3 regions of the Lysinibacillus sp. GW823-FHT06C08 genome follow, and region 2 is predicted to be linked to each of the others. Evidence: riboswitches for the same ligand, from Rfam matches in the RefSeq annotation. Region 2 holds a riboswitch; each other region holds the start of a gene.
The links. A riboswitch is a leader RNA that binds a small molecule or an ion and turns the genes downstream of it on or off. The one in region 2 is predicted to bind S-adenosylmethionine.
Positions count from the first base shown of each region.

Region 1: another riboswitch for S-adenosylmethionine. It lies ahead of AC1Q6O_RS16855 (methionine ABC transporter ATP-binding protein); the one in region 2 lies ahead of AC1Q6O_RS00580 (O-acetylhomoserine aminocarboxypropyltransferase/cysteine synthase family protein).
Region 3: another riboswitch for S-adenosylmethionine. It lies ahead of AC1Q6O_RS21650 (bifunctional homocysteine S-methyltransferase/methylenetetrahydrofolate reductase); the one in region 2 lies ahead of AC1Q6O_RS00580 (O-acetylhomoserine aminocarboxypropyltransferase/cysteine synthase family protein).

Region 1 covers NZ_JBXAHN010000007.1:207,198-217,982, forward strand. Annotated here, with positions in the region: gene AC1Q6O_RS16820 (3-hydroxyacyl-CoA dehydrogenase/enoyl-CoA hydratase family protein) at 1-1,945, shown strand, start outside; gene AC1Q6O_RS16825 (acetyl-CoA C-acetyltransferase) at 1,998-3,170, shown strand; gene AC1Q6O_RS16830 (acyl-CoA dehydrogenase FadE) at 3,413-5,197, shown strand; gene AC1Q6O_RS16835 (arsenate reductase family protein) at 5,380-5,736, shown strand; gene gcvH (glycine cleavage system protein GcvH) at 5,818-6,198, shown strand; gene AC1Q6O_RS16845 (toprim domain-containing protein) at 6,290-6,631, shown strand; gene AC1Q6O_RS16850 (thioredoxin family protein) at 6,647-6,958, shown strand; SAM riboswitch class I at 7,015-7,119, shown strand; gene AC1Q6O_RS16855 (methionine ABC transporter ATP-binding protein) at 7,203-8,231, shown strand; gene AC1Q6O_RS16860 (methionine ABC transporter permease) at 8,221-8,889, shown strand; gene AC1Q6O_RS16865 (MetQ/NlpA family ABC transporter substrate-binding protein) at 8,956-9,807, shown strand; gene AC1Q6O_RS16870 (nucleotide sugar dehydrogenase) at 10,484-10,785, shown strand, end outside.
Region 2 covers NZ_JBXAHN010000001.1:108,251-119,035, forward strand. Annotated here, with positions in the region: gene AC1Q6O_RS00550 (tripartite tricarboxylate transporter TctB family protein) at 1-483, shown strand, start outside; gene AC1Q6O_RS00555 (hypothetical protein) at 528-953, opposite strand; gene chrR (class II chromate reductase ChrR) at 1,165-1,896, opposite strand; gene scpC (succinyl-CoA:acetate CoA-transferase ScpC) at 2,263-3,783, shown strand; gene AC1Q6O_RS00570 (DASS family sodium-coupled anion symporter) at 3,864-5,345, opposite strand; gene AC1Q6O_RS00575 (glycerol-3-phosphate acyltransferase) at 5,547-6,179, opposite strand; SAM riboswitch class I at 6,334-6,447, shown strand; gene AC1Q6O_RS00580 (O-acetylhomoserine aminocarboxypropyltransferase/cysteine synthase family protein) at 6,564-7,868, shown strand; gene AC1Q6O_RS00585 (hypothetical protein) at 8,197-8,583, shown strand; gene AC1Q6O_RS00590 (homoserine dehydrogenase) at 9,055-10,041, shown strand; gene AC1Q6O_RS00595 (MerR family transcriptional regulator) at 10,107-10,337, opposite strand; gene AC1Q6O_RS00600 (DMT family transporter) at 10,489-10,785, shown strand, end outside.
Region 3 covers NZ_JBXAHN010000014.1:28,473-39,257, forward strand. Annotated here, with positions in the region: gene AC1Q6O_RS21615 (potassium channel family protein) at 1-287, shown strand, start outside; gene AC1Q6O_RS21620 (DUF2653 family protein) at 336-623, opposite strand; gene AC1Q6O_RS21625 (hypothetical protein) at 611-1,075, opposite strand; gene AC1Q6O_RS21630 (YdcF family protein) at 1,260-2,276, shown strand; gene AC1Q6O_RS21635 (SEL1-like repeat protein) at 2,348-3,634, shown strand; gene AC1Q6O_RS21640 (globin-coupled sensor protein) at 4,263-5,555, shown strand; gene AC1Q6O_RS21645 (protoporphyrinogen oxidase) at 5,745-7,139, shown strand; SAM riboswitch class I at 7,242-7,341, shown strand; gene AC1Q6O_RS21650 (bifunctional homocysteine S-methyltransferase/methylenetetrahydrofolate reductase) at 7,431-9,278, shown strand; gene metH (methionine synthase) at 9,271-10,785, shown strand, end outside.

The DNA of each region.
Region 1 (10,785 bases), on a different contig from region 2:
ACGTTCAGATGATTTTAAAAAGCATTTTCTAGGCACACACTTTTTCAACCCGCCTCGCTATTTAAAACTATTAGAGGTGATTCCAGCTGATACAACTGCACCTGAAGTAGTAAGCTTCATGAAAATATTTGGTGAAGATGTGCTTGGTAAGGGCGTTGTGCTTGCAAAGGATACACCTAACTTTATTGCTAACCGCATCGGCACTTATGGGTTACTCATCACGTTACAGGAAATGCTAAAAGGCGGTTACTCAGTTGGAGAAGTAGATTCCGTGACAGGTCCGCTAATTGGTCGTCCCAAATCGGCAACGTTTCGTACGCTCGATGTTGTTGGATTAGATACATTTATTCATGTAGCTAAAAATGTCTACGATCAAACAACAGGTGGGGAACAACAGGTATTTGCTGTCCCAGAATTTTTGCAAAAAATGGTCACGAACGGTTGGCTCGGTGCCAAATCAGGCCAAGGTTTCTTCATAAAGCAAGGAAAAGAGATTCATGAAATTGACCCAACGACTTTGGCCTATAGTCCAGCGAAAAAATTAAAAACACCTTCCATTGAAATGGCGAAACAAACTCGTGGATTGGCTAATAAAGTGAAGGCTTTAACATATGCAAAAGATCGTACAGGTGAATTATTATGGGGAATATTTGCTCCTACATTAATTTATTCTGCTCAGCTATACGGTGAAATTGCAGATGATATTGTAGCTATTGATAATGCGATGAAATGGGGCTTTGGCTGGCAACAAGGACCATTTGAAATTTGGGATGCTATTGGCGTGAAAGAAGCTGTAGCAAAAATGGAGGCAGAAGGTCGAGAAGTACCTGCCTTTGTAAAAGAGATGTTAGCAAATGGGTTTGAAACTTTCTATTCAGATATAGATGGTGACTTGGCTTACTATAATGGTTCGGAGTATGTCAAAGTGCCTGTTAATGAAAAGGAAATTGATTTAAAACGATATAAGAAAAAACATGGCGTAATTAAATCTAATACAGGTGCTAGTTTAATAGACTTAGGTGATGGAGTTGCATTATTAGAATTCCATTCGCAGTCGAATGCTATTGGTTTAGATATTATTCAAATGATAAATTTTGCAATCGACGAGGTAGAAGCTAATTATAAGGGCTTAGTTATAGGAAACCAGGGGAAAAACTTCTGTGTTGGAGCAAATCTAGGAATGATTTTAGTAGAAGCACAGGATGATAATATCTTTGAACTAGATTTTGTCATTAAGGCATTCCAAGATGCGATGCAAAAAATTAAATATTCACGTAAGCCAGTTGTGGCGGCACCGTTTGCCATGACATTAGGTGGCGGCGCAGAGGTTTGCTTACCTGCTGCACATATTCAGGCAACGATGGAAACATATATGGGCTTAGTGGAAGTAGGCGTTGGGTTAATTCCGGGCGGCGGAGGTAATAAAGCCCTTTATCAAAAATTCCTAAAGGGTCTACCAAATGGTGTTGAAATAGACTATCAACATATTGCAAATAAAGTATTTGAAACAGTTGCGATGGCGAAGGTTTCAACATCTGGTGAGGAAGCACGCGAAAATAACTTCTTAAACTTCGTAGATGGGATTTCAGTTAACCAAGATCATCAATTATATGATGCGAAGAAAGCGGCTTTAGCACTTTACGAAGCAGGCTATCAACCACCTGTACCAACAAAAGTTCCTGTGGTGGGTGCATCAGGCTACGGTACATTACTCATGGGTGCGCAAGGTATGTATGAGTCTGGCTTTATCAGTAAGCATGATTTGAAAATTGCTAAAAAGCTAGCATATGTTATTGCGGGTGGTAAGGTTCCATATGGCACATTAGTCGATGAACAGTATCTATTAAACTTAGAGCGTGAGGCATTCCTTAGCCTCGTTGCAGATCCACTTTCACAGCAAAGAATGCAACATATGCTGCTAAAAGGGAAACCACTTCGTAACTAATGGACGGACGAAATAGACAAAACTTGCACATGAAACAAAGGGGGATTATACGATGCGTGAAGCCGTTATTGTAGCAGGAGCACGAACTCCAATTGGAAAAGCAAAAAAAGGTTCTTTAGCAACAGTAAGACCAGATGACTTTGGTGCTGCCGTTGTCAAAGAAACATTAAAAAGAGCAGGCTATGAGGGACCGATAGATGATTTAATTTTAGGCTGTGCTATGCCAGAAGCAGAACAAGGGATGAATGTAGCTCGTAGTATCGGTGCACTTGCCGGATTGCCAGATACAACTCCGGCTCTAACCATTAATAGATTTTGTTCTTCAGGTCTACAGGCGATTGCCTATGCAGCTGAACGAATTATACTAGGGCACTCAAAGGCTATTCTTGCCGGTGGTGTCGAGTCAATGAGTATGGTGCCAATGGTGGGGAACACACCCCGCTTAAATCCAACTTTAGCAGAAACAGCTCCACAATATTATATGGGAATGGGGCATACAGCTGAGGAAGTAGCTCGACAGTACAATGTAAGTCGAGAAGATCAAGATGCATTTGCTGTTCGTTCACATGAACTTGCTGAAAAGGCGATCAAAGAAGGTAAATTTAATGATGAGATTGTACCAATAGAAGTGGAACAACATTATGTTGACGAAAACAATAAGCCACAGGTGAAAAAATTCACTTTCAGTATGGATGAAGGTGTACGTCCTGGTACATCGGTTGAAGGCTTAGCGAAGCTTCGTCCAGCTTTCCATGTGAAAGGGAGTGTGACGGCAGGGAACGCTTCTCAAACTTCCGATGGTGCAGCAGCTGTATTGGTGATGGATCGCGAAGAGGCTGTCAAGCAAGGTTTAACACCAATGGCAAAATTCCTAGGCTTTGCAGTAGGTGGTGTACCACCTGAAGTAATGGGAATTGGTCCAATTGTGGCGGTACCAAAAGCATTAGAAATTGCAGGTTTATCAGTAGATGCTATTGATCTATGGGAAATCAATGAGGCATTTGCATCCCAATCCTTACAGGTTGTTCGTCATTTAGGCATTGACCAAGATAAGGTCAATGTGAATGGTGGAGCTATAGCATTAGGACATCCACTTGGTGCAACGGGTGCTATTTTAACACTAAAACTTATTCATGAATTAAAGCGTCAAGGCAAGAAATATGGTGTAGTAACTATGTGCATTGGTGGCGGCATGGGGGCTGCTGGAGTATTTGAAATTCTATAATTTTCATTAGATCAGCTTGAGGTGTACTGTTTCCGGTTGCCTCCGAGCATGTATATGTCAAGCTTTTCTATATATGTTTGTCTTCACTCAGCAAAAGGTTTGTAGCGTCAGAAACCTTCTCTAATATGACTGGAGAAGATGCTGAATAAAGATTAAGCCTCTAGCAAATATCACAGATTTTGAAGAGGCATCATTCAATAGGGGATTAGACTATCAAAATAGATATATTGGGAGGAATTTATATGACTGAAAAAACAACGGATTTCATTAAAGGCGGCGGATTTTTAATTGAAGATGTGGAATTAGATCGTGTGTTTACACCAGAAGATTTCACTGACGAGCATAAAATGATTGCCAAAACAACAGAAGAATATGTAGCAAATGAAGTTTTACCTGTAGTTGAAAATTTAGAGCACCACGAATTTGAGCATTCAGTACGTCTCCTTAAAAGTGCTGGTGAATTAGGCTTGCTAGGAGCAGATGTTCCTGAAGAATACGAAGGACTAGGCTTAGATAAAGTTTCTTCAGCATTAATTGCAGAAAAAATGTCTGTAGCAGGTGGTTTCTCCATCACTCATGGTGCACACGTTGGAATTGGCTCATTACCAATCGTGCTATTTGGTGACGAAGATCAAAAGAAAAAATATTTACCGAAGCTTGCCTCAGGTGAATTAATTGCTGCTTATGCATTAACAGAGCCGGGATCAGGCTCAGATGCTTTAGGGGCAAAAACAACTGCGAAACTAAACGATGCAGGCACACATTATATTTTAAATGGTGAAAAGCAATGGATTACAAATGCAGGCTTTGCAGATGTGTTTGTTGTTTACGCTAAAATTGATGGCGATAAGTTCACTGCCTTTATTGTTGAACGTGCATTCAAAGGTGTTTCTGTGGGTCCTGAAGAGAAGAAAATGGGAATTAAATCTTCATCTACTCGTACACTAGTGTTAGAAGATGCAGAAGTGCCAGTAGAAAATTTATTAGGTGAAATTAGTCGTGGGCATGTCATTGCCTTCAATATTTTAAATATCGGTCGCTATAAACTTGGGGTTGGAACAATTGGTGGATCAAAACGTGCATTTGAGTTAGCAGTACAATATACAAACCAACGTCAGCAATTTAAAACAAAGCTTTCTGACTTCAACCTTACAAAAGAAAAATTATCAACGATGGCTTCTCAATTGTATGCATCAGAATCCTTAAACTATCGTACTGTTGGTTTATTTGAAGATCGTTTAAGCCAGCTAAGTCCAGAGGAGCAAAAGGAAGGAAAAGTGATTGCAGGTGCTATCGCTGAGTATGCGATTGAATGCTCAATTGCTAAAGTATTTGGATCAGAAACATTAGATTATATTGCAGATGAAGCGGTACAGTTACATGGCGGTTATGGCTTCATGGCTGAATATGAGGTAGAGCGTATTTACCGTGATTCTCGTATTAATCGAATTTTTGAAGGTACAAATGAAATTAATCGCATGATTGTACCAGGTACATTTATGAAAAAGGCACTAAAAGGTGAGCTGCCACTATTACAAGTTGCGCAAAATCTACAGCAAGAGCTTCTGATGTTAATGCCGGAGGATATCGGTACAGAGCCACTAGCTCAGGAAAAATACTTAGTGAAAAATGCCAAGAAGATTGCTGTATTAGCGGCAGGCTTAGCAGCACAACGCTTTGGTGCGAAGTTAGATCAAGAACAAGAAGTTTTAGTGAATATTGCCAATATCGCTAATCAATTATTTGCAATGGAATCAGCTGTATTACGTACAGAAAAAGCGATTGCTCGTGATGGCGTTGAAAAAGCACATCAAAAATTGCTATACACTCAAATTTTCTGCCAAGAAGCATTTGCTGAAATCGAAAAAGAAGCAAAAGATACAATTCTTGCTTCCGCAGATGGCGATGCAGCACGTATGACTTTATCTGCATTACGTAAATTAACACGTAATAATCCATACAACCTAATTACGAAGAAACGTGAAGCATCTGTGAAATTAATTGAAGCAGAAAAATATATCGTTTAATCGTATGAAAAACGCTAGCTATCCGTAAATGGGTAGCTAGTTTTTTTATTCCAGATAAATTTATGAAAGTAACGGATAAAAATACAGAACCGATGGATAGACTTACGAAAATGAGCGAAGATCCACCATTCTAAATGATTATGATGGTATACTACAGAAAAAGACAGCAGAGGAGCATTTTTATGACGATTCAATTTTTCCATTATCCAAAATGTACAACATGTAAAAAAGCACAAAAGTGGTTAAATGATCATGACGTTTCCTATGAAGAGGTACATATCGTAGAGCAGCCACCAACAAAGGATGAAATAACAGCTTTATGGCAAGCAAGTGGACTACCTTTGAAGAAGTTTTTTAATACTTCTGGCATGAAGTATCGTGACCTTGGTTTGAAGGACAAGCTAGCTGATATGACTGAGGAAGAACAGCTTAAGCTACTTGCTACGGATGGTATGTTAATAAAACGTCCCATCGTAACAGATGGAAAAAAAGTAACTTTAGGGTTTAAAGAATCCGATTTTGAGCAAGCTTGGTTATAACCGTTTTTATCCTTGTTTTTATAGGAGAAGTATGGCACACTGAAAGTGAATATATTACATAATTATGGAGGGGTTTTTTGCATGAGCACACCGAAAGACTTACGTTACTCTGAAGAGCATGAATGGGTAAAAGTAGAAGATGGAAAAGTACGTATTGGTATTACGCACTTCGCACAATCTGAATTAGGAGATATCGTTTTCGTTGAACTTCCACAAGTTGGCGATGAAATCAAAACTGATGATCCATTCGGTAGCGTAGAATCAGTAAAAACTGTTTCTGAATTATATGCACCAATCTCAGGTACTGTAGTGGAAGTAAATGCAGATTTAGAAGATAGCCCAGAATTCGTTAATGAATCACCATATGAAAAAGCATGGATGATCGTCGTAGAGCCTGCTGATGCATCAGAAGTTGATAAACTTATGACAGCAGAACAATACGAAGAGATGACTGCAGAATAAGACAAGCCATAATCAAAAAACGTCGGAAACTACCGGCGTTTTTTATTATATAATAATGTATAAGTGGATATGTCTAAATGGAGGTGGCGTAATGTTCGATGGGAAATGCTTGATAGTAGAAGGACGTTCAGATAAGCTACAAATTGAGCCGATTTTGAACGAGAATGTTACAATACTATGTACGAATGGAACAATTGGAGTGCATCAATTAGAGGAGCTAATAGACCCCTATGAGGGCTGCGAGCTATTTACTTTTTTTGATGCTGATACTTCAGGCGATAAGCTACGCGCTTTAATGGACAGACATTATCCGGAAGCGGAGCATTTACGTACAATGCCGACATATAAGGAAGTAGAAACGACACCAAGAAAAGTGTTAGCAATGATTTTACTGCGTGCGCATTTCTCCATCCATAATGAATATATTTTATAAGGTTGCGTGAACTAAATGGAAGAATGGTCAAAAGAGCAGTGGGAGTGGGCTTTACAGTCGGGAGAAAAAGCTGCGTTTTATTTATATACACCGATGTGTGGTACTTGTGCAGTGGCATCGAAAATGATGTCAATTGTAGAACAACTATTACCTCACCTAAAACTAGGGAAAGCAAATATTAATTTTTTGGAGCAAATTGCTATTGAACATCAAATTGAAAGCGTCCCATGTTTACTTGTGTGTGATGGCGGCAAAGTGACAGAAAAGATTTATGCTTTTCAATCCGTACCATTTTTGTACGAATTGTTAAAAAAATCAATTGACTGAACTTTATTAGCGTGGTAAAGTAACAAATATATTACTAAAACATTAAATATATCGAACTCTTATAAAGAGCGGCGGAGGGAAGTGCCCTATGAAGCCCGGCAACCATCACATAGTGAAAAGGTGCCAAATCACTCAAAGATTTTTTCTTTGAAAGATGAGAGAACGGTTCAACGTATAATACGTGACCCCTTCTACTTGTCTATAAGTGGAGGGGTTTTTTTATATAAGAAAAGGAGTATTCGCTATGATACAGCTTCAAAATATAACGAAGAAATACAAAACAGCAAATGGCGAATTAACGGCAGTCAAAGATGTTAACCTTACTATTAATAAGGGTGAAATTTTTGGCATTATCGGCTATAGTGGCGCTGGTAAAAGTACGATGATTCGTTTACTTAATGGTTTAGAGAAACCAACAGCAGGAACAGTAACGGTGAACAATCAAGAATTTTCTTCGATTAAGGGTCAAAAGCTTAGAGCAGCTAGACAAAAGGTTAGTATGATTTTTCAACATTTTAACCTACTTTGGTCACGAACAGTTGCAGAAAACATTGCCTTCCCATTAGAAATTGCAGGTGTATCAAAAGCTCAACGTGAGGCACGGGTGAAGGAATTGATAGCACTTGTTGGCTTAGAAGGACGCGATCAAGCATATCCATCGCAGCTGTCTGGTGGACAAAAGCAACGAGTAGGGATTGCACGTGCATTAGCAAATAATCCAGAGGTTTTACTATGTGATGAGGCAACATCTGCACTAGACCCAGAGACAACAGATGCCATTCTTGATTTACTGGTAGATATTAATGAACGGTTAGGGTTAACGATTGTCCTCATTACTCATGAAATGCATGTCATTCGCAAGATTTGTCATCGTGTAGCAGTGATGGAGGCAGGCGAAATTGTAGAGCGTGGGGAAGTATTGCAAGTTTTCCAGGCACCTCAGGCAGCCATTACTAAGAAATTTGTAGCCCAAATTACAAATACAAAGGAAACACAGGATACAGTAGAACAAATCAAAGCAAATTATCCAACTGGACAACTTGTCAAATTGATTTTTGTTGGTGAAAAAACAGAACAGCCAGTTATTTCACATCTAGTGAAGCAATTCGATGTGGAAGTAAGCATCGTACACGGAAATATTTCACAAACGAAAAATGGTGCATATGGTACCCTCATAGTCCAAATTGATGGGTCGAAAGCAAATGTGACTGAAGCCTTAAGCTATTTAAATACAGTGGAAGTACAAACGGAGGTGATTGCAGATGCTAACTAATCTCTTTCCGAATGTAGACTGGGATAGCATGTGGCAGGCTACGTATGAAACATTATATATGACGGCCATTTCTACAGTTATTACATTTATTCTTGGGTTAGCTATTGGAATCGTCCTATTTTTAACAAGTCCCAATCAGTTATGGGCTAATAAAATTGTTAGCTTTTTAACAGGGTCACTCGTTAACATTTTCCGCTCTATCCCATTTATCGTGTTAATTATTTTATTAATTCCATTCACTAAGCTTTTACTAGGTACAATCCGTGGAGCTAATGCTGCTTTACCTGCTTTAATTATCGGTGCGGCTCCATTCTATGCACGTATGGTATTAATTGCGTTACGTGAGATTGATAAAGGTGTCATTGAAGCAGCTCGTTCAATGGGGGCAAAAACATCCACAATTATTTGGAAAGTTCTAATCCCTGAATCATTACCAGCACTAATTTCGGGTATTACGGTTACGGCTGTAGCACTTGTTGGATATACAGCAATGGCAGGGATAATCGGTGCAGGAGGTCTTGGGAACTTAGCCTTCCTAGACGGGTTCCAAAGAAATCGCCAAGATGTGACATTAATGGCAACTATTTTGATCTTAGTAGTCGTCTTTATTATCCAATGGATTGGTGATTTCATTACAGAAAAAATTGATAAACGTTAATAAAACTGAGGTTATTCCGGTTCTTGCCGCTAACATATTTTCATCAAAATAAAGGGAGTGTCATAAATGAAAAAGTTATTAACAGGATTATTTTTATCAATACTTGTACTAGCTTTAGCAGCTTGCGGTACTGATAATAAAGAGGATGCAAATTCAGCATCTGGTGATAAAACAGATAGTAAAGAAAACGTTACTTTAACAGTGGGAGCTTCTAATACACCGCATGCAGTAATTTTGGATAAAGCAAAACCGATTTTAGCTGAGAAAGGTATTGACCTTAAAGTAGAAACATATACAGACTATGTGCTACCAAACCAAGATTTAGAATCAAAAGAATTAGATGCAAATTACTTCCAACATATTCCATATTTAGAGTTACAAATTAAAGACAATGGCTATGACTTCGTCAATGCTGGTGGTGTTCATATTGAGCCAATCGGTATTTACTCAAAAAAATATAAATCTTTAGAGGAACTTCCTGAAGGTGCAACAATCTTACTTTCTAATTCTGTATCTGATCACGGTCGTATGCTGTCATTATTAGAAGCTAAGGGCTTAATTAAATTAAAAGATGGTATTGATAAAACAGCAGCAGAAATTAAGGATATAGAAGAAAATCCTAAAAACTTTAAATTTGATGCGAATACTGCACCAGAAATGCTTGTACAAATGTACGAAAACGACGAAGGGGACGCAGTACTGATCAACTCTAACTTTGCTATTGATAATGGCTTAAACCCAATCAAAGATGCGATTTCTCTTGAAGACAAAGAGTCGCCATACGTAAACATCATCGCAGTACGTGCGGGTGATGAATCAAGACCAGAAATTAAAACATTATTAGAAGTATTAACGTCTAAAGAAATCCAAGACTTTATTTTAGAAGAATGGAAAGGTGCAGTAGTACCTGTTCAATAATTTAAATAAAAGAGTACGTAAGTAGTGAAATACTTACGTACTCTTTTTCTTTTTTTAATGAATTTTGATAGCTTTCGGAAAGTGACTATTTACAAGTTGTCGATTTCCGAGGAAATAAAAAGGCTATATAAAATAGTTACAACAACTTATGTAATGTCTATTCTACGTGCTTCAAAGGATTGTTCTACCTAATCCCTCCAGTATCGGTGAAAACCAATGCTGAAGGGATTTTTTTAGAGTTTCAAAAAAGGAAAAAATGTTAATTTTCTATTTATTAACATTCTTCAGTGTCGCTTATCAACTTTTTCATCTACACTAATAAAGCGACTCTAAATATATTTACTAAATATCTGAATAAATAATGAACTTTTTTGTTCTAAATACTAATAAAGTAGGCGTTTTATCGTGAATGAAGGAATTATTTAGAAATTGTTTAGTTGCAAGTAGTACTATATAATTGTTAGAAAAGTTTTTTTGTGAAATTTAGATTTTATTCATCTATTTTGACTAAAAAAATCATACTTAAGTATGTGGAGATGGAAGGGGTTTGGTGAAAATGGCAATGAGAAATGGCCTATTACGTTGCAGAATACTCGGCATATATAAGTAGATGAATAGATAACGAAAAAAATGGCTATAAAAATTACATGAAAGTTAAGCCAAAGGAGTTATTGTTATGACGATAAACACGAAATCAATGAGCTCAGCTTTATTAAATAAAATTCAAACAAAAAAAGCGACAATTGGGGTAATTGGCCTCGGCTATGTAGGTCTACCATTTGCCATTGAAATTGTTCAAAAAGGTTTTCATGTTTTAGGCTTTGATAAAAATCAAGAAAAAATCGCCCTGTTGCAAAACGGTGAAAGCTATATAGCTGATATCCCGAAAGAAAATATACAGTTACTATTAAAGGAACATCAATTTGAAGCAACCTATGATTTTTCCAAACTTGCTTCTGTTGATGTTGTCATCATTTG
Region 2 (10,785 bases):
AATTTGCAAATTATCGAAAAGAAATTTATTGAGAAAAAATGGGCTGGTGAAATGCCTGTATTATATAATTTTTATGGAGAAGCTAGCTGGCTGACAGCGGTGCTTGATTCAAATGGATTTTTACAAAACTATTTCATTGTTTCAGCAGCCAATCCTGAAATTTCTGTTTACGCTACCACTCCAAGAGAAGCACTGAAGCTGTATAAAACTGCTTTAAGTCGTGGAGGAAATACGGTAGATGGTAGTTCAAATGCAGAAGAGAAACAGGCTAGCGGAAAAGTTGTCCGAGTTTACAAGGAACGACTTGGTGATTTTACGACGATTTCTTTCTTATTAAGCAATGGTGAAAATTACTTAGTAAGTGCCGAAACAGAACCTTTAGCTATTTATTTACAAGAAGGTGACGAGGTTATTATCAAATATGGTGACACAGGGGAGCAATTCCTGCCAGTCCGTTCTTTAATTATTAAAGGCTTACAATAAAAAAGTAAAAGACGATCTTGTTCGTTATATCAAGAGCGTCTTTTTTATGTTCCTTCGTTTTCAATAAAGCTGAGCATTTTTTCTCTATGGTTTATAAAGAGTGTTTTTGCATGATCATTTAATGTGAAAGTGTCTTGTAAGTATCCTTTTAGCAATTTTTCCTCGTAGGCAAAAGACTGGTTGTCCTCATTTTCTAAAATAAAGGATAGTAGAAGAGCGTGTAATACTAACACTTCTAAATTTTGAGTATTAGTAATAAATTTTAAATTGAGGATAGAGGTATGGGCAACAAATTGATTGACATAATCTATCGCATATTTATAAACGGCTATATCTGTTTCAGGCTCAAGTCGTTTTCTTAGTTGAGTGCAAGCAGCATTTAGTTCTTCAATTTTTAAAAATAAACCTCTTACACTTCTCTTATGTTGTTGTTCTAAGGTACGAGCAAGATGTTTATTGATATAGGACATTGCTTGTATAACTCCCTTCGTAAATAAGTAATCATTTATTAATATGAATGGAATTGTTTGAAAATGGAAGAGTCTTTTCGTTTAATTTATTATTGTACTTAATAGATATATCGAGACATAATGACTAGAGTTTATACAAATTAGTATCGATATTATGAAAAAAATGGGGTTATTATCATTCGATAGTAACCCCATTTTAGAAAAAAGTTGTTTATTTCCAGTTAAATCCTTTCGTAGCTAAAAAATCTTTTATATGAGGACGACGTTGCTCAATTAAAAAATCAGCCATTTGCTTTGTCCAATTATCGATTTTTCTGTTAGATGATCGACTATTATAATAGGCTTCCATTGTCTCATTATATGCTGGTAAAAGTTCATCATACTTCTCGGCATTGTATTCATTTTCATGTAATACGGCAGACACAGGCAAACGTGGTTTTACCTCATTACGACGAACAGGTACACCAATTGTTAGACCGAACAACGGGAAAACGTGATCAGGTAAATTAAATAAATCGCTTATTTCTGAAGGGTTATTGCGCACTCCTCCAATATAGCAAATGCCATATCCCATTGATTCTGCTGCAATAACAAAGTTTTGTGCAAACAATGATACATCAGCAACTCCAACAAGGACATTTTCGGCTGAATCTGCCACGATATCTACTCCCTCTAACTTACCTGCCATTTGTAGGCGTTTGAAATCAACGCAAAAAACAAAGGCTCCACCAGAAGTTTCATACTGACGGGGATTCCCAGAGAGTAATCCTAATTTCTCTTTTTTGTCTGCATCTGTTACCCATATAACACTATAGGCTTGCACAAAATGTGACGTGGCAGCCATTTGGGCTGTTGCGATTAATTCTTCAATAATTTCTTTTGAAATCGGGTTTCCATCATAGATTCTTACTGAAGAATGGTTTCGTAATAATTCTTTAACCATTTGTCTACTCTCCTTTGTCACTTATATATCAAGAGCATAGCACGCTTTCCAATCAAAATCGATTAAAGAGGGGTAGATAATTATATTTAAATAGTTTGGAAATGTAGAAATTATCTCGGAAAGTTAAATATTTCATTTGATATAGATTAAATATTCTAAATAGTATAAAATTATATAATCGGCTTTTTATTTGGTTGTGCTACCAAAAATTAGATTATTCTTATGCAGAAGAGGAGTGGGGTTAGCTCTTTTAATTAAGGATAAAGCCTCCTGCCTATTTGTTTGAAGCAGAGGTAATTTTGATGACAGAGATAATGGAACCAAATACTAGTTGAACAAAAATAAAGTGGGATGGAGGAATAAGGAATGGAAGAAAAGTTAGCGAAAAAGCTTCGTCATGAGCAATTACGAGGCAAGGTTGTAACAGCAGAAGAAGCAGCATCTTGGATTAAGGATCGCATGGTATTAGGGATGAGTGGTTTCACTCGTGCTGGAGATGTAAAAGTTGTACCTCTTGCTCTTGTAGAGAAAGCTAAAAAAGAGAGCTTCCAGGTAGATATATATACAGGAGCATCTCTAGGCCCTGAGGTAGACCAATACCTAGCGGAGGCTGGCGTTATTCGCAAGCGAGGACCTTTCCAGGCAGATGCTGGTATTCGCAATAAAATTAATAGTGGTGATATCACATTTGTAGATGCACATTTATCTCATAATGCGGAGTTGGTTCGCCAAGGCATTATAGGACCTATTGATTTTGCAATTATTGAAGCGGCTGCTATTACAGAAGATGGCTTATTAATTCCTACAACTTCAGTTGGTAACTCTCCGATTTTTGTGCAAGAGGCAGATCAAATCATCATTGAATTAAACATAGCACAACTTGATGCATTAGAAGGTGTTCATGATATTTTCGTTCCTGCACAACAGGGGAAACGGGACCCAATCCCTTTGCAAAATGTGTCTGATCGTCTCGGTACAATTGGTATTCCGTTAGATTTAGATAAAGTAAAAGGTATCGTAGTTTCTGATATTTTAGATGCGCCATCAACGATCGTTCCTGCTGATGAGGAAACGGATATTATGGCTAATCATCTGTTAAACTTCCTACGAGAAGAGATTAAAGTTGGACGTTTAACAACAAGCTTGCGTCCAATTCAATCTGGGGTTGGATCAGTGGCGAACGCAGTGTTACTTGGTTTTAAAGATTCTGAGTTTGAGAACCTAGAAGTATTCTCAGAAGTACTTCAAGATGCAGTATTTGAATTAATCGATGCAGGAAAAGTGAATTTTGCTTCTGCTACTTCCATTACCCTCTCTGAACAAGTAGGAAACCGTGTTTATGGGAATTTTGACAAGTATGCGGATAAATTAGTACTGCGTCCACAAGAAATTTCTAACCAACCAGAAATTATTCGTCGACTCGGTTTGATTTCAGTAAATACGGCATTAGAAGTTGATATTTACGGAAATGTTAATTCTACACATGTTTCTGGCACTAAAATGATGAATGGTATCGGGGGATCGGGTGACTTCGCCCGCAATGCGCGTTTAGGTATTTTTGTGACTAAATCCTATGCTAAGGGTGGGAATATTTCGAGCATTGTCCCAATGGTATCGCATGTGGATCATACAGAGCATGATGTTGATGTTATCGTAACAGAGCAGGGAGTGGCTGATTTACGCGGGCTTGCTCCGAGAGAACGTGTAGGTCTAATTATTGATCATTGTGCTCACCCTGACTATCGTGAGCAGCTATGGCAATATTTTAACGACGCTAATGAGGCAACTGGTGGACATCATACGCCACATGATCTTGAAAAAGCGCTGTCATGGCATGTCAATTACGCAAAAAGTGGGACAATGAAAGACCCAGCTTTATCAAAATAGAATTCTAATAAAAAGGCCTTGAAGGACAGCTGCTCCCTCAAGGCCTTTTGTTGTATAAGTTTATCTAAGACGATTAGAGTTTAAAGTAGGCCAATCCATTTCCAATAAGTTGCAGAGAACAGCAAAATTAGGAGGAAGCCGAGAATCGTTAGTGGGATACCTGATTTCAGGAAATCCTTTGTTGTAAACGCTCCTGTACCATAGGCAAGCATATTTTGTGGTGCACTAATTGGTAATAGGAAACCAAAGCTAATAACAAATTGTTGTACAATAACAAAACCAACCTGATCAACATTAGCTGTTAATGTGGAAGCTAACACGATAAACACTGGTATAAGTGCAGAGGCTAAGCTTGTTGCACTAGCAAAACCTAAATGAATAAGAATATTAAATAATGTTACGATAGCAATCGTAGCAAGAATTGGCATAGTATCTAGACCGAGTGAACCAAAAACTTTATCTGATAACCATGATGCACCTTTTGTATTCAGCAAAATAGTTCCGAGCATAATACCTACTGCAAAGACAATGATTGTTCCCCAAGGGATATGAGGTTCAACTTCCTTCCATGAATAAACGCCGATTTTAGGCATTAGTAGTACAGCAATGGCGATAATTGTAACCGTTGTTGTATCAAATGGATGGAGCTTGCCTTCCGTTGCCCAGAAAAATAGTAAAACTAATGATGTAACGATCAACCGAATCTCAGGTGCTTTTAACGGCCCAAGCTCTGCCAATTGTTTCTTGATGACTTCTTTACCACCATCAATATTGCTCGTCTCAGGCTTAATAAGCGTAATCATAATGAAAAATAAGGCTACTGACATAATAATCGAGAATGGGGCAGCATAAAGTAACCAAGCACCCCATGAAATATTCACATTAAATTGCTCTTGGATGAAATTCAAAGCAACCATATTTTGCGCTGCCGCAGTTTTAATACCGATATTCCAAATGGAGACGGCTTGTACAGAAGTAATAACGAGTAAAGCAGCAAGTCGACTATCACGTGGTAAACCGAATGCTGCGACCATTCCAAGAAGAATAGGGACTACTGCGCCAGCACGTGCAGTAGCTGAAGGAACAAAAAATGCAAGGGCAATTGAAACTAATATTGCACCGAAAACAATGGCTTTTGTTTTTGTTCCTACAAGTGAAAGAATCCAAAGAGCAAGTCGTTTATGCAAATTGGTAATTTGCATGGCTGCTGCTAGAAAAAGAGCCGCTGCTACTAGGGCCACGGCAGAGTTACTAAAACCACTTAATGATAGTTTTAAGGCGCTAGCAGTACCTAGTTGTGTTGTTGGATCATCCATGGATGGTGCAAGTCCTAGTAAAACAGTGACGAGTGCGATAATCATTGCAGAGCTAACAGGATATGAAACGGCCTCTGTTACCCACAGGATAACCGCGAAAGCTAAAATGGCTAAAGCGCGCTGTCCAGCTACAGGTAGCTCACCGTTATTAGGTAAAAAAATAATGATAATTAATAAAGCAAAAGCCAACCCAATCCATAAAGGCTTTAAATTACGCTTCGTTGTTGTTTGTTTAGGTGAAGACATATTTTCTCATCCCTTCTACGTCTACGTAAAAATGACGGTTATTATCCATAACATCGGCCAGTATAATGTTTTTTTAAGATAAGAATTCGTCCATTTGTTGTATAGAATGAAAAGAAGCAAAATATGTCTGTTTTACAGCTTTAATAGTAATTAAAGAGATAATTTATGGTCGTAAAAAATACAAATATCTCCTAAAAAATATTATTTCTTTTTCTTGAAGGCAGAAGTAACTTTAGGCTCGGTTCCATTGATTAAACGTTGAATATTTTCAATGTGCAAAATAATAGCAATAGCAAAAAGTAGAATGGTAATAATGGTCGGGCCAAGCCCAGGAATCCATAAATAAGTAGCGGTACAAAAAACGAGGTAAAACTCTAATACCCCAACAATTAAATAGTTCGTTGCAAAAGATAAAATAATAAATAGAATAAGTGCAAATAAACCAATCTTCCAATCAACCGCAAGTAAAATTCCAATGATAGAGGCAGTCCCTTTTCCACCATTGAAGCCCATATAAAAAGGGAAATTATGCCCCAAAATAACCCCTGCAGCTATCAAATAGGTGAGGAGCCATGTTTGTTCTGCTGTTAAATGTGTTGCATCTGTTAAATAAAAATGTGCACCGACGATGGCTACGACGCCTTTGCCAATATCGATAAGAGCTACTAAAACGCCATATTTCCAGCCGAGTGAAAGCGTAGCATTAGAGGCACCAGCATTGCCATGGCCAGCTTTTTTTAAATCAACCCCGGATAAAAATTGTGCCACTTTAGAGCCGTGAATACAGCCAATCAAATAGCCAACAACTAGAAAACAGATCACGGCTTTTACCATAAAAATACTCCTTTCAAATTTTTTTTAAAATAGTGTATGCGTTCTTACTACGTAAAAGAGCAGACAGAAGTTTCGGAAAAAATAAAATTTAGATGTTGACAGAAAAAAACTCTATGCTTATACTTTGTAACAACGATGGAAATTGAATCTCATACTCTTATCAAGAGCGGCGGAGGGATAGGCCCTATGATGCCCGGCAACCAGTAGGTGATGAACTTACTAAGGTGCTAATTCCTACAGATTCTTACTTGGATCTGGCAGATAAGGGGAGGAAAACTTGCAACCGCAACCCTCTTCTTAGCTGAAGAGGGTTTTTGTTTTCTACAGAAAAATCCTCCTCATCTCCGGTACCATCGTAAAAAAATAACCAAATGGAGGTACACAATGACAAATTTTAAACCAGAAACACTGCTGTTACATGGCGGTCAAGAACCAGACCCAGTGACGGGTTCTAGAACAGTTCCTGTTTACCGTTCAACTGCTTTCGTTTTTAAAGACACTGCTCATGCGCAACGTCTTTTTGCCTTAGAGGAAGCGGGAAACATTTACACGCGAATTACGAATCCGACAGTGGATGTTTTTGAAAAGCGTGTGGCTTTATTAGAAGGTGGGACGGCAGCAGTAGCACTTTCATCTGGTGCAGCAGCTATTGCATTTTCTATATTAAATCTAGCTGGAGCAGGAGATGAAATTGTAGCAGCCAGTTCTTTATATGGTGGTACGTATAATTTATTCGCTAATACATTACCAAACTATGGTATTAAAACGATTTTTGTAGATGAAACAAACCCAGAGAATTTTAAGGCTGCCATTACTGATAAAACAAAAGCTGTCTTCGCAGAAGTTTACGGTAATCCAAGCTTAAAGGTTTTAGATATTGAAGCTGTAGCTAAGATTGCACATGACAACAGCTTACCATTAATTATCGATAGTACATTTGCTTCTCCTTATGGTTCTACACCAATTGACTACGGTGCAGATGTGGTAGTTCACTCAGCAACTAAATGGATAGGTGGCCATGGGACAACTCTAGGCGGTGTTGTTGTAGACGCTGGTAAGTTTGATTGGACTAGTGGGCGATTCCCAGGCTTTACAGAGCCGGATGCTTCTTACCATGGTTTACGCTATGGAATAGATACAGCTTCTGCAGCATTTGCTACAAAGCTGCGTGTACAGCTGTTACGTGATTTTGGACCAACGTTAAGTGCAGATGCAGCTTTCAATCTATTACAAGGTTTAGAGACGCTTCATTTGCGTATCCCTAAACACAATGAAAATGCTTTAGCTGTGGCTGAATATTTACGTAACCACCCATCTGTGGAGTATGTAAATTATAATGGCCTGGAAGATTTTCCAACACATGAGTTGGCGAAAAAGTATTTAAAAAATGGCTTCGGCTCAGTGCTTACATTTGGCATTAAAGGTGGACGTGAAGCAGGACGAAAGCTTATTGATCATGTAAAGCTGTTTTCACATGTGGCAAATGTAGGGGATGCTAAGTCGCTAATTATCCATCCAGCATCTACTACACACCAACAATTATCAGCAGATGAACTAATTCAAGCTGGCGTAACCGAATCGCTCATTCGCTTATCAATCGGTTTAGAGGCAGTGGAGGACATCATTGCAGATTTAGAGCAGGCTATTACTCAGGCAACAGCAACAACTGAACAAACAGTAGAAGCGTAATATAGAGACAGGCGAGTGTTGTAGCGTTTACGTATTTTCTCATTCGAATAGCCTCATTTGGTATACGTCAAACGTTGCTACATTAACCAATTACCTCATCCGGTAATTATCAGAACCTTTTAAAAAATAATACCGAGTAATTTTATATGTATTATTGACTTTGTTAAAACCTTGTTATATACTTGGAATTAAGTTAAGTGTTCGGAAAAACCTCGTTGAAAAGGTAAATGTTTTCATAAGTGCTCCCCCCACTTTTGAATAGATAGGAGAGTAGTTACATAGCCAGTGGCTACTCTTCAAAAAAACTGATGATAAAGGAGTGTTTAAAATGGGTAATCTCTATAGTGCGCAAAACATTGCATCTTATCTAATTTATGAACTAAATGAAGGTCATGTATTTGTTAACAATCAATCCATTCAACACATCCTTACATTAGTGGAACATAAATGGCAGCAAATTTTTGGTCATTCAGCATATCAGGAACAGGTTTGCGCAGATGATATTGGCTATACGATTAAGGAAGTTTATGAGACATATGCGAAGTATGGTGTGAGCCACATCCAGCTTCCAGCAACAGAATTTTATTTGAAATACGGTACATTTCAATTAGTAGAACGTACGTATGCAATACCAAATTTTACAGAAGAAGAAATTAGTATTGTTCAACAAGCTTTAACACAATATCGTTTTCAATTGCTTTCAAAAGCGAGCTAAATAATCCCTCATATATTTAGGCTCATTCTCTGCTGCTACAGGGAATGAGCCTTTTTTATAGTAGTTTAATTATTTAGCTGGTTTATGGGTGTCTGAACATACATATATAATAGAAGAAAGACATCATTATTTGAGAGTAAAGAGTCAATATTTGTTCAAATTTTATGGATAAACTAAAAAAACGTATAGTAAAAGGAATGAAACCGATTTCTTTTGCACGTCTAGGGAAAACAAATGTCCTTCCTAGAAAGATTTTTCTTGTGTAAAGTATATATATGCGTTACAATTTTCTTTAAGTTAAATTTCGAATTATTTGAATTTGTATATGATCTAACATGTACTGAATATCAAAATTTATCCAAAATTAAGGGTTGGCTAAGGCCTGCGGTTGGTGTCAAATGATTTGGCACAACCCCACGGAGAGTTTGGCTTGATGAAACTGCGGAATGTAAGTTGGAGGGAATAATAAGAATGGCAACTATAAAGGCAGCGATTTTAGGATTTGGAACGGTAGGTCAAGGGATCTATCATATATTAAATGAAAAGCGGGAAGATCTTAAAAATAAATTAGGCATTGAGTTGGAAGTAGCGAAAATTTTAGTAACAGATGCTAGCCGCGAACGTGTACCAGGCACAGCACATTTGATGACTACAAGCATGGATGATGTATTGGCTGAACCAGGCATGCAAGTAATATTTGAAGCCATTGTGAATGAAGAGCCTGCATATAGCTATTTAAAGAGAGCGGTAGAGCATAAATGTCATGTTATTACTGCCAACAAAGTCATGTTTGCAAAGCGTGGGTTAGAGTTACAAGAACTTGCAAAAGCAAATGGTGTCTTTGTAGGCTTTGAGGCGACAACTGCTGGAGGAGTACCTGTTATTAAAACGATGAAAAATATATTACTTGTTAATGATGTTAGTCGTATACAAGGTGTTTTAAATGGTACTTGTAATTATATTTTAACTAAAATGCGAGCAGAGGGCTGGTCATTTGATACAGCTTTAAAAGAAGCGCAAAGTTTAGGCTACGCTGAGGCAGATCCGTATAATGATGTTTCTGGTCAGGATGCCTTTAAAAAGTTAATGATTTTAAGCGCCCTAGCATTTGGAGAGCAACCTGATTGGGCGGATGTAGAAGTTATCGGCATAGATAGTATTTCAGCTTCGCAGGTCCATGAGGCATGTGAAAAGGGTTTACGTTACCGTCATGTAGCTGAGGTGGAAAAACTAGCTAATGGGAAAATTGTAGCAAAGGTTGGACCACAACTGGTTGATAAAGAACATCCACTTTATCCAGTCGATGATGTGTTCAATGCAGTTGCATTAGAAACAAATTATATTGGTACTTTAACCTTAGTAGGTCCTGGTGCTGGAATGTACCCAACAGCAAGTGTGATGGTAGAAGATTATGCTGAAATCATCGGGAAAAGGGCAGGATTTGTTGTAACGATTTAATCATTATTATTTTATAAAGGTAACCCGCCATTCAACAATGATCTATTGATTGAATGGTGGGCTTTTTAATCCTCGTCTTTTACGTCAATATCCTCTGGTATCGGGGTAGATCTCCATATTTCAATTTCCTCTTTAATACGTTCCAATTGATTAAAATACGTACTAAATTGTCCACTATTTATGAGTATCATATTTCCATCGAAAACGGAACGGATGCGTCCCTCATAGACTAGGCGTATTATTTGTTCTTCAGGCATACCTAGTTCAATTGCTGTCTCTTCAATTGTTTTGTACATACAACTCGCTCCTTTAACTGTATTCATTATAACGTCCATTTAACCGAATGCATACTGGAGTGGATGAAAGAAAAAGTAAAAATGATAATTGTTTGATTTTGGATAAATATGTATGATTAGTATTGGAAGGAAGAAGGCGGAGGGGGTCTACATGTTAAATCTGTTATTTGTATGGTTAGCAGCTATTTTATGGGGGATGACAGGAACTGCCCAAACGTTTTTAGATAATAATGTATCTCCGATTGCAGTCGCCACTATTCGTTCTGCCATTGGTGGTGGAATCCTCTTAGCTATTACAATTTTTTGGCGAAAAATTAATTTTCTACATTGGTCGTGGAAATGGACGATTTTAGCTGCGGCTAGTATTGCTCTTTTTCAAGGTCTTTTCTTTTCATCAATACGTCTAACAAGTGTAGCAATTGGAACTGTTGCGACCATTGGAAGTGCA
Region 3 (10,785 bases), on a different contig from region 2:
TTACGACACTATTCCTCATCATTCTATCGGGTACTTTGTTTTACAAGGGGACAGAGGGTTGGTATTGGCTAGATGCTTTGTATTTTGCTGTAGTCAGCTTGATTCCAACAGGCGTAGAAACGGGGCTATACCCAACAACCTCGTTCTCCAAGATTTTTACAATGATCTATCTAATTGTAGGTACGGGTGTAATGTTTATTATGTTGCTCACGCTTGGCCGCTCTATTGTAGACTTTTCCTTAAATGAAGAGGAAGAGGTTGCGGTTAAGAAACATTTGAAAAAGTAGAATAGCCGTACAATGAATCTGATGAAAGATTCATTGTACGGCTATATTTTATGAAAGCTTTGCTATAATGCCTTCTTCATCGTCTAAAACAAGTTCAATACCTGTTGAAAAAGGATCACCATGGAGAACATCTTTTATCCAAACACGCAAGGCACCAATCATGGCTCCTGTATTGAGTATTTCGATTTGACCATTTACTTCAACCTCCGCACCGAAGCCTGTGTCATCATCGTATGTCAATTCGACGATAACATCCTCGGGGCGAATGCTCTTATAATACGCTTGAGATAAACAAATAGCGTTAATAATATCTTGCTCGTTAATTATTTGTGCCATTGGGCTTCCTCTTTGCGTTTTTTATCTTTAAACATATTCATAATTTTTACGACTAGCATCACAATAACGGCAATTGCAGCTACGTTAATGAGTAAACCTAAAATATTTCCTAGTAAACCCATACCGCTAAATAAGCTACCGAATAATAAACCTGCAAGTCCCCCAAGCATTAATCCTTTCATAAGGCCACCTGAGAAGAAACCACCTTTTTTGGTTGTATCAGCTTTATTTGTTGAGTTTGTGTTGTTTTTATTTGTTGTGGCATTTTTTTGATCTTTAGAAGTGTCCTGAGACTTCTGGATATTTGAGCTATTGTTATTGTTTGAGAAGCCTTTTTTACCTGATTTATAGGATTTAGCCTCTGCTGTTGGTGTATCAGAGATGAATAATGTTGCACCAACTGTGGAAAATATTAGTGTCGCTGCAAATAGAGCGGCAAGAATTTTTTTCATTACTTACATTCCTCCAATATAATTTTTGGTTTGGTCATAAACTAGTTCTTATATAGTAATATTACATGAACTTTATTAAAAAATAAAACCAATACCTTCTAGAAATGAGCAATATCAAAAAATTTGAACAAATAGTGACAGATGAAGTATTTGTGGAAATTATACAATAGAAAGGGGTGAAACGATGCTAGTCACATTAATAACCTTCATCTCCATATTTTTATTGCTGTATCTGACAGAAAAAAGGCGTTTCCTCAACGCGGTAGCTCTTGGTTTAATAGGGGTATATATAATCAGAGCGTTCATTATGCAGTATCCTTTATTGCTGCCAAATGATCAGGGAATCATTTCAGAAATGGGGATTTTTATTATGCTAGGAAGCTTTCCTAGTATCATGTTTATTTTATCTATAGCCATGTTTTTCAATAGTAAGGTTTTGTTAGAGAAGGAAGGACGTAAAGTACGGAATTTAATGTTAGCTATTTTGGGGCTAAGTTTTGTTATTATGATGATATGGTATGTATTCGTCATTTTTATTCAGATTGAAAATGTGCTTTGGCATATTCTTTTCTTCTATGCGTTTTTAATTTTTGGCTATACAATGTTTTTATACACAAGTGTCCTAGCATATGCTGTATTGTATCATTTCACACCTATTCGCTATGAACCAAATTATATAATAGCCCTAGGATCAGGATTAATTGGCGATAGAGTTCCACCACTTTTAGCAAGTCGCTTAAATGAAGCGGTAAAGCAATACAAAAAGTACGGGGAAAGACCATTTATCATTGTCTCAGGTGGTCAAGGGACTGATGAAAAAGTATCAGAGGCTAGGGCTATGAAAACCTATTTATTAGATGTCCATGATATTCCTGCGAATAAAATTCTAATGGAAGATCAGTCGACCAATACAGAAGAAAATATGATTTTTACGAAAAACATAATGGATCAACATGCTCAAGGCGAAAAATACCGTTCCATATTTGTGACAAATAATTTTCACGTATTTCGCGCAAGTCTCTATGCAAAAAAAGCAAAACTAGATGCAGAAGGGGTTGGCTCAAAAACAGCCTTTTACTATGTTCCTAATGCATTTACAAGAGAATTTATAGGCTTGTTAGAAATGAATAAATGGGCCCATATTACAGTTTTTTTAATCATTACGTTATTTATAGGCTTACTGTTGCGAGCATATGTGTAACCAAAATTCAACTGTCTTCCATATAATAGTGGCAAGGCAGTTTTTTACATAATGTGCAAGGGAGGAAAACAATGTACGAGCAAATTTTAGCTAAGCGCAATAAGGAACGCATTCATTCCCTACAAGAAATCATACAAACGAAAAATACATGGTTTGCTCAACATATAAAATTACTAACATTCACTGAAGTTAACTTAACAGCCTTGCAAAAAATACTGTATCAAATAGTGCGAGGGTTATTAAAAGATCAGCAACAGCGACATTTGCAAATTGTCCATTCAGATCAAATTCAATCTGTGCAGGACAATGTATTAACGCTGTTAGCAGAGTATGATGATGTGTTGCGTGATGCTATTCCACAACCAATCTATATACTCATTTGGCAAATTTCATCCCTCGAAAGATTAACAAGCAGAATAGAAGTGGTAGATGATGTACTTGATGTAGTTGAATGGTATTTCTGCCATCAGGATAATCAAGTCAAGATTTTAGATGAAGAAGACTTAGATCATGAGGTAATGATTGATCTATATAAAGAGGCGGTTGAGGATCAGGACACGGATGCACAATATCAGCTAGGGGAGTATTACAATGCTAAGGAAGGGAATTGTTTTCAACCTGAAAAATCACTAAAATGGTTCGAATTAGCCGCAGCCCAAGGAAATGCAGATGCGCAATACGTGCTAGGGAATTTTTATTTTGAGGGAGTCGGTGTTGAGGAGAATTATACTCAGGCTTTTTCTTTATATGAAAAGGCTGCTTTACAGGGGCATGCCGATGCTGCCAATAATTTAGCGGATATGTACTTTAATGGAGAGGGTGTGCCGCAGGATTTTACTCTAGCAAGAAAATGGTTTGATTTTGCAGCTAGTAAGAATGTGGCGGAGGCTATGTTTACGCTAGGAATTATGTATGAGCAAGGATTAGGAGTCAAAAAAGATACGAATGCAGCTTTTAATGCGTATAAAAAGTCTGCCGAAACAGGATATGTGGACGCACAGTATCGTCTAGGCGGTATATATCTAGAGGGGCGTCTTGATCAAGCAAAAGATATAAATCGAGGTTTATTTTGGTATGAAAGAGCAGCAGAGCAATTTCATATCGATGCCTTTTATGATCTAGGATTTATTTGGAGTAAAGGCTTAACAGGCATTCGAAATATTGAAAAGGGCATTCATTGGTTTAAACAGGCTGCTCTGCAAGGCGATGCAGATGCGAAGCTACAGCTTGGTCATATATATAATAAAGGTGTGGGAGTGGCCAGAAATCTGAAGGAGGCTATTAAGTGGTATGGACTTGCAGCAGATGCTGGCATAGAAGAAGCCGCAAAATTAGTAGAGGAACTTAAGGAATTGTAAATTTTATATTAAAATTTCATGGTTCATTAAGATTATTTATATGGTCTAAGTTAATAATCCTTTTGTATTGTATGAGGGTTTATTTATGAGTATTTATAATTATTTAGAATAAGGGTATAAAATATTAATATAGTGAAATTTAATGATAATCAATTGAAAAATAGAAAAAAGATAAAAAAAATAAGCATAATCAAACAAACAAATGAAACAAAAGGCTACCAATAATATTGTGGTAGCTTTTTTTTGGTGAAATTCAGGCAATGTAGTAGTAAGGACTTTATATATATGTTATGTAAAATTATGGTATAAATAAAATTGACAGTAATTTTTAAAATGTTTAAGGTAAATGAGTAATTTTGAAATGAAATCATACATAAATAAATCGACTGTAGTCAATGTATAGAGAAAATCTGTTAGTTGAGTGCAATTCACCTTTTATTCATGATAGAACAATGTGTGGCTGCTTTTGGAGGAAGCAGTGTGACAAATGAAATAGTTGAAGAAAATGGGAACATAGTAATATGGTCAGCCTATTAATCGGTATTTTTTGTTGTATCAATCAATATGCTAAAAGGTATTTATTGTTTCTCAGCCTGATAAAGTAAACGGAACGAAAGAGGGAAGATAAGTGATTTTTCAAAAACAGAGTAAGACGAAGGCGTTGGATTTACAGCAATATACGGTGAAAATGGAGCTGTCTAATCGCCAATTAATGGTGAAGCAAATTGAAATGCTAAATGTAACGAAGCAAGACTTACAATATTTAAAAGCATTCCAGCCGTATGTTATGGACAATGTTGATCACATCGTAAACCGTTTTTACAATATGATCGGTACCGAACAACATTTGGTAAATATTATTAGTCATCATAGTTCTGTAGAAAAGCTTAAAATAACGTTACGGCAGCACATTATTGAAATGTTTAACGGAACGATTGATGAGGAATTTTACCAAAGGCGTGTGAAAATTGCAAAGGTGCACGTACATATTGGGCTTAGAACACAATGGTATATTTGCGCGTTCCAAGATTTATCTCTCTCATTTATAGACTTGGTTGAACAGCATATCGATCATCCGCGAGATCAGTTTAATACAATAAGGGCCATTTCTAAAATTTGTAATTTCGAGCAGCAACTTGTTTTAGAGGCATATGAAAATACTGTTGAACAGCATAAAGAAAACATGGAACTAGAAAAAGAAGCAATTGAACGACAAATTGTACACTCCTCTGAATTGCTTGCGACCATTTCACAGGAAACCAATAATTCATTTTGCAGACTAAGCGAGCAGTCTGGGGAAATTGAACAATTGGCAAAGAGATCGCTAGAAGTGTCTACGCTGGCTGAAAACCAAGCACTGGATGGACGTGAATGTTTAAAGAAACAATCACTAAATATGCATAATATTATTCAATCTCTTCATGATATAGAAGAAAATATTGAACAATTATCTGATATGTCGAAGGAAATGGAAACGATTATGAGTGTCGTTACCAATATTGCCAATCAGACCAATTTGTTAGCCTTAAATGCTGCTATTGAAGCAGCCCGTGCCGGAGAAGCAGGGAAGGGATTTAGTGTAGTAGCTGATGAAGTACGTAAATTATCCATTCAAACAAAGGAATCTGTCACCGCTGTTGCATTATTGTTGCAAAAAACGAGTGAACGCACCGGGAAATTAGAGCAATCTCTCATTCATATCCAAGATGAGGTGGCATCTGGTGAGGATAATATGTTACACACGGAAGGACAATTTACAAATATAGTAGGGGCAATGACAGAAGCAAAAGATCAAAATGATTGCATGGCGACGAAAATACAAGCAATCGCAGGTATATTAAGTGGGTTGGGTAGTTCTTTTACTGAAGTAACGAACTCAGCAGAAAAATTAGCTAGCTTTGCCCAAAATTTAAAAAGCTAGATCACTAGTAGCTATATTAAACACTATAGTACTCATTATAATGTGTGTTTAGTAAGCATATTCTTGGAGCTAGAGTTATCTCACAGTTGAGATAGCTCTATTTTTGCTAAATTTGTAAAGGGTTTAACGTAATTTTCAATGAAAATAAGTTTATACTGTAGACAGAACTAAAAATAGGGGCGGTTTACTATGAAAACAGTTGTTGTATTAGGTGGCGGTATTACTGGTTTATGCACAATGCATTATCTGCAACGCCAAGTGAAGGAAAAAAATTTAGATGTTCAGCTAGTGCTCGTAGAAAAAAATACATATTTAGGTGGCAAACTATATTCAGCCTATGAACAAGGTTTTATTATGGAAACTGGTGCTGATTCAATCGTAGCTCGCCATAAAGGTGTAATGGAGCTAGTGCAGGAGCTAGACTTTGAAGATCATCTCGTTTACAACGAAACAGGTATATCCTATATTTATACAAATAACGAGCTGCACGCCATTCCAGCGGATTCTACTTTCGGTATACCTATGAGTGTGGCATCACTTGAGGAAAGCACACTTATCTCTGACCAGGCCAAACAAGAAGCTTTAAAAGATTTAACTTTACCCAATGCAGGTTTTACAAAAGAAAGCTCAATAGGGGAATTTTTAACTTATTATCTTGGCGAAGAGCTTGTGGAAAATCAAATTGCACCTGTTTTAGCAGGTGTCTATTCTGGTGATTTACACCAACTTTCTATTGCCTCCACTTTACCGTATTTAATTGACTATAAAAATGACTATGGAAGTATCATAAAAGGTTTTGATGCGAATCGTGAGCAATTTGTTAAAGCTGCTAATAAAAAATTTATTTCATTTCAAAATGGATTATCCTCTTTAATTGAGCGATTAGAACAGAAATTAACAGAGGTAGACATCATTAAAGGGGTAGCCACAAATCATGTCCAAAAAATGGAGAACAAGTATTCGATTTCATTAGCAAATGGTCAATACATTGAGGCAGATTATGTTGTTCTAGCGCTACCGAATGAAGCGGTTCAAAGTATATTACAGGACGACTCCTTAACACATTATTTTGATCAGTTTACTACAGCATCAGCCATTACTATTTATCTAGGCTTTGATGTGCCTGATGCAAACTTACCTGCGGATGGAACAGGCTATATTGTATCGCATAATTCTGATGTCACTTGTAATGCAGCAACTTGGACGAGTCGCAAGTGGAAGCATACATCGAAAAACAATCAACTACTTGTTCGCCTATTCTATAAGAGTATTAATCCGGCGTATGAGCAGTTACGTAAAATGACTGACGACGAATTGGCAGCCGTCGCTTTAGAAGATGTTCGGAAAAGCCTAGGAATTGATGAAAAGCCAACCGTTGTGAATGTCACAAAGTGGATTGATCAAATGCCTAAATATGACTTAGCTCACCGGGAAGCGCTACAAGGCTTACTACTAGAGCTGAATGAAAACTATCCGAATTTATCGATAGCGGGTTGCTCTTATTTTGGAGTAGGTATTGGTGCTTGCATTCAAAATGGGAAAAAAATTGGTGAAGAGCTTGCAGAAGAACTATCCAATTTCTAAGTTTTTAAGCAAATAATTTCTTTGTTATGTGAAATAGTCTTGACTCATTCGTCTGTAAACGATATGATTCTTTTAATTATTTAAAAAATTCATACTTAATAATTCTTATCAAGAGAAGCAGAGGGACTGGCCCATTGAAGCTTCAGCAACCAACTTTTTGTCAGGTGCTAAATCCAGAAGACCGTTGAGTCGAAGATGAGAAGGAACAATAATGATGAGTCGTTAAAGCCTTCTTTTTATATAAAAGAAGGCTTTTTATTATACAGAAATAGAGGAAGAGAGGCTAGTTTTATGGGATTGCTTGAAAAATTAAAAACGCATGTATTGACGGCAGACGGTGCAATAGGCACAGTGTTGTATGGCTATGGATTGGAGTATTGTCATGAGGAAATGAATGTTCAGAGACCTGAATTAATTGAAAAGATTCATAGAGAATATATCGCAGCGGGTGCTGATATTATTCAAACGAATACGTACGGTGCCAATGCCATTAAATTAGCTCGCTATGGACTAGAATCAAGTGTCAAACAATTTAATGAAGCAGCTATTACTATTGCTAAGCGAGCAGCAGCGGATGGCGGTCAATTTGTTTTAGGAACAATTGGTGGAATTCGTGGCATTCGTAAAAGCGATGCAACATTAGATGACATATTAGCGACCGTTGAAGAGCAGGCAAGTGTGTTACTTGCAGGAAATCCTGATGGCCTTTTACTCGAAACTTATTATGATTTTGAAGAATTAACAGCAACATTAAACGTGCTACGCGCCAAAACTAATATACCGATAATTGCTCAAGTATCTATGCATGAGCCTGGTGTTTTACAAAATGGTATGTCTTTAAATAATGCGCTACATGAGTTAGAGATTCTTGGTGCAGATATTGTTGGTGTCAATTGCCGTCTAGGTCCATATCATACGATTCAAGCGTTTGAGGCTGTAGAACTTCCGGCAAAGGCATTTATGTCAGCCTATCCAAATGCTTCGCTATTAGATTTAGAGGACGGGCGTGTTGTTTATGAGTCGGAGGCTGATTATTTTGGTCGCGCTGCTGTTGAACTGCGTGATCAGGGTGTTCGCTTAATTGGGGGTTGTTGTGGTACGACACCAAAGCATATTGCAGCCGCAAAGAAGTATTTAGAAGAGCTATCACCAGTTAGTGAAAAGCATGCGAAGCCTAAAAAGATTGAAATTGTTCGTGATGCCGAGCCAGCTAAATTTGAACCACTTCATGAAAAAGTAAAGCGTGAACGCTCGGTCATCGTAGAGTTGGATACACCTAGACACTTAGAAATAGATGGATTTCTTGAAGGGGCCAAACAACTATATGAGGCAGGTGCCGATGTAGTGATGATGGCAGACAATTCATTGGCATCCCCACGTATTAGCAATATTGCAATGGGGGCGTTATTGAAAAGTACTAATGGCGTGCGCCCCCTTACACATATTACCTGTCGAGATCGTAATTTAATTGGTCTTCAATCACATTTAATGGGGTTAAATGCCTTAGGAATTCATGATGTGCTAGCTGTTACGGGTGACCCAACGAAGGTTGGAGATTTCCCTGGTGCCACTAGCGTATATGATGTCTCCTCGATGGAGCTTATCCAATTAATTAAACAATTAAATGAAGGGGTTTCTTTCTCAGGGAAACCACTACGGAAAAAGGCTAACTTCTCTGTGGCTGCTGCATTTAACCCTAATGTTCGTGTTTTAGATCGTGCTGTGGCACGCTTAGAAAAAAAGATTGAGCATGGAGCAGACTATTTCATTTCACAGCCTGTTTATACAAAGGAAAAAATTATAGAAATATATGAAGCAACGAAGCATTTACAAGCACCGATTTATATTGGCATTATGCCCGTTACGAGTTATAAAAGTGCAGAGTTTTTACATCATGAGGTGCCAGGCATAAAATTATCTGAAGATGCTTTATCAAGGATGAAAGCATGTGGTGAAGATAAGGAACGCGCTACACTTGAGGGGATTGCAATTGCCAAGGAATTAGTAGAAGTGGCTGCGCAATATTTCCAAGGTATTTACCTTATTACACCATTTTTACGCTACGATGTGACATTAGAATTAATGAAATATATAGAGCAATTGGATGAACAGAAAAAAGGGGTAAGTATAAATGGCTAAGCACATGATTGAAGAACAACTTGATAAAAGAATATTAATTCTAGATGGCGCAATGGGAACCATGCTGCAAAATGAAAACTTATCAGCAGATGATTTTGGTGGAGAGGACCTAGATGGCTGTAATGAAAATTTAGTGCTTACTAGACCTGATGTCATTGAGAAAATTCATCATAAGTACTTAGAGGCAGGGGCAGATATTATTTGTACAAATACATTTGGTGGAACACCTCTTGTATTAAATGAATATAATCTAGGTGCAAAAGCGGAAGAAATTAATAAACGTGCAGTTGAAATTGCCCGTCAAGCAGTTGACAATTATACGACTTCCGACTGGCCCCGCTTTGTTGCAGGCGCAATGGGTCCAACAACGAAGACGTTGTCAGTTACAGGCGGCATTACATTTGATGAATTAGAAGAAAATTTCTTTGTGCAGGCAAAGGCATTGATTGAAGCAGGGGCAGATGTGCTATTGCTAGAGACAAGTCAGGATATGTTAAATGTGAAAGCAGGTACCCTTGGGGTAACTCGTGCTTTCGAGGTAACTGGTAAAGAATTACCTGTGATGATTTCTGGAACAATTGAGCCTATGGGGACTACTCTTGCAGGGCAAACCATTGATGCCTTTTATATTTCCATCGAGCATATTCAACCATTATCGGTGGGCTTAAACTGTGCGACGGGACCTGAATTTATGACGGATCATATTCGCTCATTAGCAGAGCTGTCAACGGGGTATATTAGCTGTTATCCAAATGCAGGCTTACCTGATGAAGAAGGATGTTATCATGAGTCTCCAGAATCTTTATCGCAAAAATTAAAAGGATTTGCAGAAAAGGGTTGGCTCAATATTGTGGGTGGATGCTGTGGTACAACTCCTGCACATATTGCGGCTATACGTGAAATTTTAAAAGATGAAAAGCCTCGTCAGCTACCAGAAAAAACGCATGGTCACGCAGTATCAGGTATCGAGCCACTTCTATACGATGATTCTATGCGTCCGTTATTTATTGGGGAAAGAACAAATGTTATTGGTTCTCGTAAATTCAAAAACTTAATTATTGATGGGAAATTTGAGGAAGCAGCAGAGATCGCAAGGGCGCAAGTGAAAAATGGCGCACATGTCATAGATATTTGCTTGGCGAACCCAGATCGTGATGAATTAGCAGATATCCGTGGCTTTATGCAGGAGGTCGTGAAAAAAGTTAAGGTTCCACTTGTTATTGATTCCACAGACGAAAAGGTTATTGAAGAGGCACTCAAGTTTTCGCAAGGGAAGGCCATCATTAACTCTATTAATCTAGAAGATGGTGAAGAACGGTTTGATGCCGTATTGCCATTAGTGAAAAAGTACGGTGCCTCGTTAGTTGTGGGAACAATCGATGAAACAGGGATGGCAGTCGATCGTCATCGGAAGCTTGAAATTGCTGAACGTTCCTATCAATTACTCACAGAAAAATGGGGAATGCAACCTGAAGATATCATTTTTGACCCATTAATGTTCCCAGTA